Regions from separate parts of the Mesorhizobium sp. YL-MeA3-2017 genome, predicted to be linked through region 3. Evidence: riboswitches for the same ligand, from Rfam matches in the RefSeq annotation. Region 3 holds a riboswitch; each other region holds the start of a gene.
The links. A riboswitch is a leader RNA that binds a small molecule or an ion and turns the genes downstream of it on or off. The one in region 3 is predicted to bind cobalamin.
Positions count from the first base shown of each region.

Region 1: it holds a riboswitch for cobalamin, as region 3 does, so the genes downstream of both, QFZ88_RS22825 (ABC transporter ATP-binding protein) here and QFZ88_RS04030 (CbtB domain-containing protein) in region 3, are expected to answer to the same signal.
Region 2: it holds a riboswitch for cobalamin, as region 3 does, so the genes downstream of both, bluB (5,6-dimethylbenzimidazole synthase) here and QFZ88_RS04030 (CbtB domain-containing protein) in region 3, are expected to answer to the same signal.
Region 4: it holds a riboswitch for cobalamin, as region 3 does, so the genes downstream of both, QFZ88_RS16625 (TonB-dependent receptor domain-containing protein) here and QFZ88_RS04030 (CbtB domain-containing protein) in region 3, are expected to answer to the same signal.

Region 1 covers NZ_JAUSVH010000001.1:4,857,346-4,860,546, forward strand. The annotation lists gene zigA (zinc metallochaperone GTPase ZigA) at 1-685, shown strand, start outside; cobalamin riboswitch at 838-1,044, shown strand; gene QFZ88_RS22825 (ABC transporter ATP-binding protein) at 1,228-2,016, shown strand; gene QFZ88_RS22830 (ABC transporter substrate-binding protein) at 2,037-2,984, shown strand; gene QFZ88_RS22835 (FecCD family ABC transporter permease) at 2,987-3,201, shown strand, end outside.
Region 2 covers NZ_JAUSVH010000001.1:4,614,967-4,618,167, reverse strand. The annotation lists gene QFZ88_RS21760 (histone deacetylase family protein) at 1-830, opposite strand, end outside; cobalamin riboswitch at 951-1,134, shown strand; gene bluB (5,6-dimethylbenzimidazole synthase) at 1,180-1,908, shown strand; gene QFZ88_RS21750 (TetR/AcrR family transcriptional regulator) at 1,912-2,523, opposite strand; gene QFZ88_RS21745 (MFS transporter) at 2,668-3,201, shown strand, end outside.
Region 3 covers NZ_JAUSVH010000001.1:862,543-865,743, forward strand. The annotation lists gene cobO (cob(I)yrinic acid a,c-diamide adenosyltransferase) at 1-202, opposite strand, end outside; gene cobU (bifunctional adenosylcobinamide kinase/adenosylcobinamide-phosphate guanylyltransferase) at 204-719, opposite strand; gene QFZ88_RS04025 (CbtA family protein) at 712-1,485, opposite strand; gene QFZ88_RS04030 (CbtB domain-containing protein) at 1,502-1,681, opposite strand; cobalamin riboswitch at 1,715-1,913, opposite strand; gene QFZ88_RS04035 (MFS transporter) at 2,028-3,201, opposite strand, start outside.
Region 4 covers NZ_JAUSVH010000001.1:3,461,375-3,464,575, forward strand. The annotation lists gene QFZ88_RS16625 (TonB-dependent receptor domain-containing protein) at 1-1,240, opposite strand, end outside; cobalamin riboswitch at 1,424-1,629, opposite strand; gene QFZ88_RS16630 (hypothetical protein) at 1,698-1,991, opposite strand; gene QFZ88_RS16635 (response regulator) at 2,541-3,201, shown strand, end outside.

The DNA of each region.
Region 1 (3,201 bases), 4.0 Mb from region 3:
GATCGAATTCGCCGATGTCGTCGTGCTCAACAAGGTCTCGGCCTGCGCCGCGCCCGATCGCGAACTGGCGCGCAAGATCGTCCGTGCGCTCAACCCCGAGGCCGAACTGATCGAGGCGGATTTCGGCCGCGTCCCGCTCGGCAAGGTGCTCGACACCGGCCGCTTCGATTTCGAACGCGCCGAACAGCACCCGCTCTGGTTCAAGGAGCTGAACGGCTTCAAGGACCACATGCCCGAGACCGAGGAATACGGCATCCGCTCCTTTGTCTATCGCGAGCGCCGCCCCTTCGATCCAATGAAGCTGAAGGCATTCGTCAGCCGGCCGTGGCCGGGCGTGGTGCGCGCCAAGGGTTTTTTCTGGCTGGCGACGCGGCCAAGCCATGTCGGCGAACTGAGCCAGGCCGGCGCGCTGGTCAAAACCGGCAGGCGCGGCCTGTGGTGGGCCGCAGTTCCCCGCAACCGCTGGCCCGACAGCAATGAATGGCGGGACGCCATGCTGCCCTATCTCGATCCAATGTGGGGCGACCGCCGCCAGGAACTGGTCTTCATCGGCTGCAATCCCATGAACGAGGTCCATATCCGGGCCGAGCTCGATGCCTGCCTCGTCGATTGTCCGGTCTTCGCGCCGGAGCTGTGGCGCGACATGTCCGATCCGTTCCCGAACTGGGAAGGGCAGGCGGCATGATCATCGCTTCGCTGCGCAAACTGTTCACCGCCCGGAGCCATATCGACTGCGACTGCCACCGCCCGCGCGTTCGTTATACGCCGCCCGGCGATCGGCCCGCCGCCGGCTCCGCGGGCGAGCATGAATGGCCATTGCCACGCGGCGGCCGCCCCAATAGGGTGCCCGACGATGGTTCCCCGAATCGAAAGGTCCGGGGTGAAAAGGGAACATGGTGAGGCTCTTCGGGCCGAGGCCATGGCTGCCCCCGCAACTGTAAGCGGTAGCAAAGTCCGAAATACGCCACTGGCCGACAGGCCGGGAAGGCAGGACCGAGCCGAGACCCGCGAGCCAGGAGACCTGCCATCGCAACGAGTTGACCGGACGGGGTGTGCCGGGAGGAAGCTTAGAGGGCGGCGTCTGCCGTCATCCCGGCCATCCTTCCGCGCCTGATCGAAAGAGAGATCGGTGGAAGGTATTGCTGCTCTTCGACGCAAACGCGTATGCCGCGCGGCGGCCGCGTCGGTCTCGCCACGCACCTCACGCGTCGCATCGGACGTTCTGCCATGAACGGGCCGGTTCTTCAGGCCCGCGGCCTTTGTTACCGGCCTGAAACCGGCGTCAGCCTCGTCGAGGAAGTCGGCATCGACCTGGCAGCCGGTGAAAGGCTCGCCATCATCGGCCCCAACGGCGCCGGCAAGACGACGCTTTTGCGCATGCTGTGCGGCATGCTGCGCCCGAGCCGGGGCACGGTCAGCCTCGAGGGCCAACGGCTCGACCGGCTGTCGATGGCCGAGCGGGCGCGCAGGATCGCCGTCGTCGGCCAGTCCGACCAGCCGGACCCACGCCTGTCCGTCCTCGACTATGTCGGGCTCGGTCGCATCCCGCATGCCAGCCTGCATGGCCAGGCGGACGAGCGCGACATCGTTGTCGATGCGCTTGGTCAGACCGGCCTGCTGCCGCTGCAAGCGCGCGCCATGGGCTCACTCTCCGGCGGCGAGCGCCAGCGCGCCCAGCTTGCCCGCGCCATCGCGCAGCGGCCGACCGTGCTGTTCCTCGACGAGCCGACCAATCACCTCGACCCCCGCGCGCGCGGCGAATTGCTCGAATTCGTTGCCAGGCTGGGCATCGCCGTCGTCACCGTCTTGCACGACCTGCCGCTGGTCGCGCCCTTTGCCACCCATGTCGCCGTCATGGACAAGGCGCGGTTGCGCGCGCTCGGCTCGCCGGTCGAGACGCTGACGCCCGCTCTGGTGCGCGAGGTCTTTTCGATCGACGTGTTGCGGTTCCCCCATCCGGAAGAACGGGACCGCGAACTGACGGTCTTCGACGTTCCGATCCGCCTTTCCCGCTGAACAATCCCAACGGAGTTCCCATGAAACGTCTTGCGCTTGGTCTTGCCCTCTCGCTGTTTGCATCGGCGGCTTTTGCCTTCCCGGTCACCGTCGACAATTGCGGCGTTCCGCTGACTTTCGACGCGCCGCCCAAGCGCGCGGTCATCAACGATCTCAACATGTCTGAAATGGCCTTCGCGCTGGGGCTGCAGCCCGAGATCGTCGGCCTGACCGGCATCACCGGCTGGTACAAGGTCGATGCCGCGTTCAAGGCCGCCCAGGGCGCGATCCCGGAACTCGCGCCGAAGTATCCGACGCTGGAAAACCTGCTCGCGGTCGAGCCCGATTTCTTCTTCGCCGGCTGGTATTACGGCATGAAGCCCGGCGGCGAGGTGACGCCTGATACGCTGGCCCCGCACGGCATCAAGACGCTGCTTCTCACCGAAAGCTGTATCCACGTCGACAAGAACCGCCCGGCGGCGTCGATGGACCTGTTGTTTGGCGACGTCGAGAAACTCGGCAAGATTTTCGGCAAGGAAGAGAAGGCGAACGCCCTGGTCGCCGGCTGGAAGGAAAGGCTTGGCACTATCACCGCCAAGGTCGGCAACCGCAGCGGCACGCGCGTCTTCCTCTACGATTCCGGCGAGGACAAGCCTTTCACCGCCGGCAAATTCGCCATTCCGACCGCGATGATCGAGGCCGCCGGCGGCACCAACATCATGGCTGACATGCAGACCAGCTGGGGCAACACCGACTGGGAGACGGTCGCCGCCAGGAACCCGGAATTCCTGGTCCTGCTCGACTACCAGGATGCGGCCGGCTACCGGAAGCTGATTGATTTTCTTAAAAGCCACCCGGCCATGAAGGAAACGGACGCGGTCAAGAACAACCGCTTCGTCGCCCTTCGTTATGCGGAGCTGACGCCCGGGCCGGCCAACATCGAAGCCATCGACAAGATCGCCAAGGCCATGCACCCGGAGGCTTTCTGAACGTGACGAGGTCCTACGGCGCGGCGATCGGTATTGGCGCGGCACTGATTGTCCTGCTGGCGCTGCTGTCGATCGCCTATGGCTCGACGGTCATTCCGTTGGGAGACGTGATCGCGGCACTTGCGCGCGCCGTCGGCCTCGACGCGGCCGCCGTTTCGGTGCCGGTCGAGAAGATCGTCGTCGACTTGAGATTGCCGAGGGCGATCCTCGCCATCTG
Region 2 (3,201 bases), 3.8 Mb from region 3:
CTGTGGCGGCGGGCGCTGTCCATCAGCTGCCCGGTCGCCCAGTCGAAATCGTCCTCGGTCAGGTTGATCTCGGCCAGCGGGTCGCGATGATGCGCGTCGAAGCCGGCCGAGATGATGACGAGATCCGGCGCGAAGGCGTCGATCGCCGGCAAGACACGGGTGCGGAACGCCTCCCGGAAGACATCGCTGCCGGTGGCTGGCGCCAGCGGCGCGTTGACGATGTTGCCGGCACCGGTCTCGTTCTTGGCGCCGGTGCCAGGGAAAAGCGGCATCTGATGCGTCGAACAGTAGAGCACCGAGGGATCGTCCCAGAAAATGTCCTGGGTGCCGTTGCCGTGGTGCACGTCCCAGTCGACGATGGCGACACGCTCGACGCCATGCTTTTCCTGCGCGTGACGCGCGGCAATCGCGGCAGTGTTGAACAGGCAGAAGCCCATGGCGGTGGTCTTTTCGGCATGGTGGCCGGGCGGCCGCGCCGCCACGAAGACATTGTCGGCATCGCCGGCGAAGACATCGTCCACCGCCGCATTGGCAGCGCCGATCGCGGTCAGCGCAGCCTGCCAGGTCTTCGGGCTGGCAGTGGTGTCGGTGTCGATCTGGGCAAGGCCGGTCGCGGGGATCGCCTTGCGCACGCGTTCGACGAAATCCCTCGGATGGCAATAGAGGATGGTCGCCTCGTCGCCCAATGGCGCCTCGCGCCGGTCGAGCGCGGCGAAAGCCTCGTCGTCGAGCACACGCTCGATGGCGCGCAGCCGGTCCGGCCGCTCCGGGTGGCCGGGCGGCGTGATGTGCTCCAGAAAGATCGGATGCGAATAAAGGCGGGTCGTCATCGCCCTATCTTATCAGCAATGGTCGTGATGGCCACGCGACAAGCGGCATGGCGCTGGGGAAAATGCCCGGCGCGTCATTTGGCGTCGGCTTCCCGGCTGTTCTTACGCCGGCAATGCGCTAAGATGACATCGCTGCCAGGTGCCCGCTGCGAGGCGGGAGAATCGGGAACACGGTGAAAATCCGTGGCGTGCCCAGCGCTGTATGGGGGACCGCTCGGCAAAGGCCACTGTTTTTCGGAACGGGAAGGCGCCGCAAGCGGGACGAACCCAAGCCAGAAGACCGGCCGGGCAGGAATGGTCATCCGCATGGACGGGCGGATGGTATGGTTCCGATCGCAAGGGAAACGCGATGCACGCCGTCCGCACTCCAGCCTCCCCCGACAATTCGTTCGAGGATTTCGAACGCGACGCCGTCTACCGCGCCATCTTCACGCGCCGCGACGTGCGCAGCCATTTCCGCCCAGACCCCATCGACGACGCCGTGCTGGCGCGGCTTCTGACGGCCGCGCATCACGCACCCTCGGTCGGCTTCATGCAGCCCTGGAACTTCGTCGTTGTCCGCGACATGGGCCGGCGCGAGGCGGTGCGCGACCTGTTCCTCGCGGCGCGCAACGAGGAACTGCCACACATCGCCGGGGAGCGGCAGGCGCTCTACCGCAAGCTCAAGCTGGAAGGCATCTGCGAAAGCGCGCTGAACCTCTGCATCACCTGCGACCGGCGCCGCAGCGAGGGCTCGCCGCTCGGCCGCTGGCACAATCCGCAGATGGATCTCTTCAGCACGGTCTGCGCCGTGCAGAATTTCTGGCTGGCGGCGCGGGCGGAAGGCATCGGCGTGGGCTGGGTCAGCATTCTCGATGCCGACGCGCTCAAGCGCCTGCTCGACATTCCCGAGCCGGTCGTGCCCATCGCCTATCTCTGCGTCGGCCATGTCCGCGAGTTCGCCGCGCGGCCGGACCTGGAGCACAGCGGCTGGGCCTCGCGGCTGCCGCTGGCCGACCTCATCATGAGCGAGACCTATGCCGGCGCCGGCGAGGAGGCGCTGAAGGCCGCCTGCGTTGCACCCGGCGCGGACCGGTAACCGTCAGGCAGCCTGATTGTCGCGCACGCGCAGCCCTTCCAGAAGCGCGCGAAAGGATTTGACCGCCTTCTTCGACGTCTCATGCGGATCGTCGGCGTTGGCGATCCACTGTGCGGCGTAAAGCGAGGCGCCGCTGACGATGCGCGCCATCGCCTCCGGGTCGATGTCGCCGACCACGCCCTCCTCCTTCAGCGCGGTGAGGTTGCCGGTTATCGAGGTGATACAGGCATTGGCATTGGGCCATTGCGACGGGTCGCCGAGGATTGCCGGACCGTCGCGCAGCACGATGCGCTGGATTTCCGGCTCCAGCGCCATTTCGATATAGCCGACATTCTCATCGACGAAGCGCTGCCAGCGGTCCGTCGCCCGGGCCGAGATGACGCACAGCCGCTCGTTCATCTCCGCGTCGAGCTCGGCGATGACGGCCTCCAGCAATCCCTTCTTGTCGCCGAAGTGATGATAGAGCGCGCCGCGGGTCAGCCCCGCCTCGGCGGTGAAGTCGTCCATCGAGGCGTTGGCGTAACCGACGGTGGCGAAGGCGCGCCGCGCCGCCGCGATCAGCTTGGCGCGCGTCTCGGCGATCATTTCGCTGCGAGGTTTGTGCGCGGTCCTCATCTGGTCGTTCCTTTTCACATACGTCGCGTATATTTTTTCACATACGCACCGCATATTAATTGACATACGCAACGTATGCAATTATCTCATTCGCATACGCCACGTATGTATGTGGCACCCCTTCGAAAATCCAGGAGTGCTCCGATGCACAATCCTTACAGCGAAATCTTCCGAACCCCGGGAACCAAGGGTTTTGCGGCCGCGGCCTTCATCGCCCGCCTGCCCATCGCCATGGCGCCCATCGGCATCGTCGCCATGCTGTCGCAGACGCGCGGCGAATATTGGCTGGCCGGCGGCGTTTCCGCCACCTTCGCCTTCACCAACGCCTTCCTGGCGCCGCAGATATCGCGGCTGGTCGACCGCATGGGCCAGACCGCCGTCGCGGTGCCGACGACGATCGTCTCGATCATCGCCTTCGCAGCACTTCTCGTCGCCACCAACCAGGACTGGCCGGCCTGGACGCTGTTCGTCTCGGCCTTCCTGGCCGCCGCCATGCCCAGCGTGCCGGCCATGGTGCGGGCGCGCTGGACCGAAATCTTCCGCGACCGGCCTGAGCTCAACACCGCCTTCGCCTTCGAATCGGCGGCGGATGAGCTCGTCTACATTGCCGGCGCCTCGCTGTCGGTCGGCCTCTCCGTCGCCCTGTTCCCGGAAGCCGGCATGCTGGCCAGCACATTG
Region 3 (3,201 bases):
CAACGCCGACGCGCCGGCCGTAACCCAGCATGCGCAGCGCCAGGCCGAAGGCGGCGGTGGTCTTGCCCTTGCCGGGCCCCGTGTTGACGATCAGCAGGCCTTTTTCGATTGTCTTTGCCGCCACCTCGGCGTCCTGCACGGCCTTGCGCTTGGCCATCTTGGCGCGATGGCGCTCGGCTTCCGCCTCGTCGATCCCGGTCATGTCATTTCACCTTGAGCGGCAGGCCGGCAACCGTCAGCACCACTTCACTGGCGACCGAGGCGACCTGCTGGTTGAGACGCCCGGCGGCGTCGCGAAAACGGCGGGCCAGCGCATTGTCGGGCACGATGCCCAGGCCCACCTCGTTGGAAACCACGAACCATGGGCCGCGCGGTTTGGCGAGCGTGGCGACAAGGCGCGCGCATTCGGCCTCGACATCGTGTTCGGCCAGCATGTGGTTGGTGAGCCAGAGCGTCAGGCAATCGACCAGCACCGGCCGCCCCGACGGCAAACTCGTGAGCGCGCCGACAAGGTCGAGCGGCGCATCGAGCGTTTCCCACCCTTCGCCACGGCGGGCGCGGTGATGGGCGATGCGCTCGCGCATCTCCTCGTCATAGGCTTGTGCGGTGGCAATGTAGGTCCACGGCGCCGGCAGCGCTGTAATGAGTTTTTCGGCATGCGCGCTCTTGCCCGAGCGCGCACCGCCGATGATGAAGCAAACGCTTTGCCGATCAGGCAAAGCTGTCGCGAAGGTTCGACGCCTGCCCGGTGAAGCGACCGCGCACGATGCCGACGACGGCGCCGAGCACCAGCCAGAACACCAGATTGGTGATGGTGACCGCCACCACGAACTGGTGGTGCAGGCCTTCCGGGATCGGCGTGTCGTAGCTTGCCGGCTGCGGCGCGCCGACGATGTGCGGCGCGACGATCAGCGCGACCGCCAGGATCGTCAGCGGCAGCGAGCGGCGGAAGGCGATCAGCGCCAGGCCGATCGCCGTTGCCACCACCGTTGCCACCCACCAGATCTGCCGGGGCAGAAGGTCGGCGGCGGGCATGGCCGGCAGTTCCGGCGGCAGGCCGAGGCCCGGCGCCAGCGTGAAGACGGCAAAGCCGGCCAGACCCCAGAACACGCCCTGGCGCCAGTTGCCGATGCCGCCGGCGAATTCCGAGAAGGCGACAAGGATCAGCGCGAAGCCGATGCCGGTGACGATATTGGAGACCACGTTGAAGGAGAAGCGCTCGGCGCCATCGGCGGGCGCCCAGCCTTCCTCTTCGGCCGGAGCGGCGGCGGCCGGGGCCGGCGTGCTCATGGCGGTGGTGGCCGCGCCGGCATCAGCCGCGGGAGCAGCCGGCGCCGGATGCTCGTGACCGCCGCCGGCCTGTTCATAGACCTCGGCCTTCAGGATCAGCGGAACGGTGGCATAGGCCTGCAGGCAGGCGAGCACGATGCCGGCCAATAGCCCAGCGATCGCCGCGACGAACACGACGTTGCGAAAAACAGACATGGTGGGTTCCCCCTGGTTAGTGGCAGGGGAACGCCATCGAGTGGCGTGCATCGTGGGCGGCGTTGTGCACGGCCTCGATATGCGAGAAGCCAGTGAAGCCGACGATGAAAATGCCGAGCAGGCCGGCCAGCGCCAGTTGCAGGAAGCGCGACTGCGAGGAGGTCGAGGCGCCGAGGGAAATGGTTGCGGTATTCATGGTCTGTCCTTTCGCCCTCCACCCGAGGGCATTGCCATCATTGCTGTCGCCGGCAGGTCTCCTGGCTTGCGGATCTGCGCCCTTCTCCACCTTCCCGAGGCGAACCTCAGTGGCATTGGAGAGGACTACCGCTCACAGTTGCGGGGGCAGCCACGGTTTCGGACGGACATTTTCTTCCCTCCCCACCGTATTCCCTCTTGGTCCCGAAGGGACCGACGACATCGTGGACTATAGGGAGAATTGCGCCGCCCGGCAAACCAAATTCCGCCATCGGTGGATGCAGAAGCGTCATCGTGCGGACCGGGCGCCATCCCTTCTCCCCTTGCGGGAGAAGGAAAGGCGCTCGCTACATCGACTTCGGCAGGTAGCGCCAGGTGACAAGGCCGCAGACGGCGGCGAGGCAGCCAAGCGTGGCGAAGACCGAGCCCAGCCCGAAAAAGGCCAGCACCACGGAATAGACCAGCGGCGGCGTCAGCTCCGAAAAGTCGAGATAGGTGCGGTAGACGGCCGCCATCTGCGGACGCTCATAGGTGCGCACCGAGCGCATGAAGGCGGTGGAACCGATGGCATCCAATGCGATGGTGAACAGGGCGCCGACCAGCAACAGGCCGGCAGTGGCGAGCGGCACGAGTTCGCCGATGGCGCCGGCCAGCCAAAGCGATATCGCCATCCCGGCAAAGGCGAGCGTCATCACGTTGCGGGCGCCGTAGCGTTTGCCCGCCCTGCCCCAGAAGATCGCCAGGAACAGCATCGCGTTGCCGGCCGAAACCAGCAGACCGCCAGCCAGCTTGCCCTGGCCGGTGATGACCATGAACAAGGGACCGTAGACGAAGAAGGTGGTCCAGTAGCAGGAGCGGCCGAAGGCGATCAGCCAGGCGAGCCTCAGCCGGGGCTGGCGCACGAAGCGGCCGATATTGGCGAGCGGATTGATGGGTCGGCTCTTGCCCGGCACGATCATCGGGTTGTCGCCCAGCCGGTAGTACCAGAACAGCGCCAGCAGGCAGAGCGCGAACACCGCGACCGCGCCATGCGCGGCATAGATGCCGTAATGCGTGTAGAGGAAAATGCCGAGCGTCGGACCGGTGGTCCAGGCGATCATCGACCACGCCATGCGCAGCGACTCGGCCTGCATCAGGTCCGCCTTGCGGATATGATCCATGATGTAGAGGTTGAGCGTGATCGACAGCGCGCTCGCCCCCATCACCCGGCACAGCATGCCGAAGATCTGCCCCGGCAAGGAATGGGTGACGAAAAACAGCGAGCCGATGGCGAGCAAAAGCGCGCCGGCGGTGTAGACCCAGCGGCGCGCGAAGCGGTGGATCAGCATCGGCATGAACAGCGTCGCCGACAGGCCGAGCAACGAGACGATGGTGTAGAGGATCGACACCGTCTGCTCGTTCTTCAGGATCTCGTAGGCCTGGATGGGAATGACCGAGGCGATCGTCGCCCGGGCGCAGGATTCGATCGAATAGAGCGAAGCGAAGGTGCGCGCATCCGCCGGCGGTACGGCCGGTAGCCAG
Region 4 (3,201 bases), 2.6 Mb from region 3:
AGCGCAACGTGACGTCGGGCAGGATTTCATAGCTCGCGCCGACATTGTAGGTGGTGGCGCCGCCAAATTGGCCGTTGTGGTCATAGCGGATGCCGCTGTCGATCGTCAGCGCGTCGTATGATAGCGAGTATTGGCTGAACACCGCCGCCAGCGTACGCGCGGTCACGTCGAATTTGACGGTGGAATCCACCTGTTCGCGATAGGCCTCCACGCCGCTGGTCAGCACATGCGACATGGCGCCGGTGTCGAAACCCTTCTGGGTCGATGCGAAGATGCCGTAGCGGCTGGAATTGAAACGGCTGTCGCCGGCCACGCCGTCGCGGAAATTGCGGGAGCGGTCGACGGAGTTCGACAGTTCGATCGTCGAGATCCAGTCTTCGGCATGTTTGATCTCGGCGCCCAGTTTGCCGACGAAACTTGTCGTGTCGACTTCATTGGCGTCGGGATAGGAGGCGTCGTACTGGCCGCGGCTGCGCGAAATCAGCGCGTCGCCATAGATGCGCCCCCAGTCGAACTGCTTCGACAGCGAAGCGTTTATCGAGCCGAGCAGGAAGCCGTCATCGTCCGGCTCGTGGCCCCAGGCCGTCGGCGTGGTGAAATCATAGCCGCGCGTGCCGATGACGCTGCCGCCGATCGAATAGTCGACGCCGCTCGCGTTGCGGCCGCGCAAATTGCCGGACAGGGTTCCGCCCCACGGATGGCTGACGCCGGTGGTGATGGAGGCGCTGCTGTCGCGGCCGTCGGCGCAGGGGCCGCCCTGCTTGGTGATGATGTTGACGACACCGCCCATGGCGTCGGAGCCGTATTGCGCCGAATGCGCGCCCTTGGCGATTTCGATGCGTTCGATCGAATCGAGCGGGATGTTGCCGAGCGAGGCGGTGCCGGTGGTGACAGAACTCGCCCGGACGCCATTGACCAGCACCAGCGTCTGGCTGGCTGACATGCCACGCAGATAAAGATTGGCGCCGGCACCCTGACCGCCATAGGTGATGATGGAAACGCCTGTATAGGCTTTCAGCAGCGAGGGCAGATCGGGCGCGGCCGAGCGTTCGATGCTCCTGGCATCGATCACAGTCACCGAGGAAGTCGAGCGCTCCAGCGTGGTTTCGCGTCTCAGCGGTGTGGTGACCACGATGCGGTCGAGCATCGTGACGTCGCCGCGGTCATTATCGTCCTGCGCGCCGGCATGGTTCGTCGAAGCCAGCGCCACTGCGCCGGCCAGGAAAACAGTCTTTTTCACTTCCGCCCCCAAAAGGATCGACGGCGCAACGGCGCCGCAAGGTTCATCACGAACCGCAGACGGATGTGGCGATGCGAGGATTTGCGACGGGTCGCATTTCACCTCTCGGCCGTTCCGGCACGCGGCAACACTTTGTCGTGTCACCGCCACGGACGACCGCGCCTGATCACACCCCGTGATCAAGCATGGGTGACCGGAACAGGCAGGTCTCCTGACTTCCGTGTCATCGCTCTCTTCCGCCTTCCCGGTCGCGTCAGCGCCAGTGGCATCGTGGAAGAAGGCTCAACGGTTACAGTTGCGGGGGCAGTCGCGGCTTCGTCCGATTGCTCGGCCTCACCGTGTTCCCTTTTCATCCGCCTCGCGGCGGAACCAATTCCGATTCGGAAGCTAGCCATGGCCGCCCGGCGCGTCAACCGGGCCGGCGAACGAATGCCGCGATGGCAGTGATGCCGCGACCTCAGCCGTAATGGAGGCGCGGTTTCGGACCCTGGCCGACGAATTGCACGCCGACGCGGTCGTTGCGGCGCCAGCGCAGCACGGCCTCATAGGCAACGCCGTCCACCGGCACGTAGAGGCTGAATCGTTCCGGCACGACGACGTCGGCAGCCACCTTCAGTTCGGCGCCGTTGGCATGCTGGTTGCGGATGACGCAGGGGATTTCCGACGTGTGGATACTGGTGATGATCGTCGCGCCCTTGAGCACGCGTTGCCGGTGCTCGCGCTCGCGATGTTCCGTTTCCTGTTCGGACATGACCGTCTCATCACCCGGCGCCATCGGGCTGCGGCGCGTCTCAATTAGAACCCGTGCAGGTAACCATGAACACCGACAATAGACAATTGCCGCGATGTCGCGGCCAACAGCAATCTCCGATCGGGGTATCGGATTGGTGAATCGGGACCGTGTCGTTTTCAGGACTTTCGCACTGGCCTGTGCGGCAGGCGGCGGGTGGCGTAGCGACAACATCGACCCGTAACATTGTTGCAATGTGACGACGCGAAGCAGGGCGACGGCATCTGGTGCCGCAATGATTTCGAGATGAGGCCTGCAATGCGTTTGTTATCTGTGGTGTGTATCGCTGTTGTTCTGTCCGGCTGTCAGAACACACGCGATCGGGAACGCTGTCTGTCCTACGGGTTTATCGACGGAACCCCAAGCTTCTCAAGATGTCTGCAGCGATTTGACCTGGACAGGGATCGCCGGGGCGACCGCCCGTTCGACGACGAGCGCTACGAATACTGACGGCATGGACCGCGACGTGATCTCCGGCTAAAGCACACCCCTCTCAAGCAACAGTGACCAATGCACGTATTGATCGTTGAGGATGATCGCGAGCTCGCATCCTCGTTGAAGCACATCATGGAAAGCGCGATCGGGGTGACCGACGCTTTTGCGACAATCGCGGAAGCCGAGGCGGCCTTGATCGCCCATCCGTTCGATCTGGTGATCATCGACCGCCGGCTTCCCGATGGCGACGGCCTTTCGCTGCTTCCGGTGCTGCGCCGGCTGCGGCCGCGGCCCGCCACCTTGGTCCTGACCGCGCTGGACGACCCTTTCGACATCGCATCGGCCCTGGACAAAGGGGCGGACGAATATGTCGGCAAACCCTTCGAGCCGACCGAGCTCGTCGCCCGCGCCCGCGCGGTCCTGCGCCGCTACAGCCTGGACGCGCTGGGCACCACGCAGATCGGCAATCTGGTGTTCGATCTCAACCACAGATCGGCGAGTGTGGGACAGAAAGTGCTGGAGATTCCGCGCCGCGAACTGGCCATACTGGAAACCCTGGTGAGGCGCGCGGGGCGCGTCGTCCAGCGCGAGACGCTGGAATCGTCCGTCTACAACATCAATGAAGACATCGAATCCAACGCCCTGGACTCGCATGTGAGCCGCCTGCGGCGGCGCCTGCGTGAAGCCGATTGCGACGCCGTGATCAAAAGCGTGCGCGGCATCGGCTACATGCTGG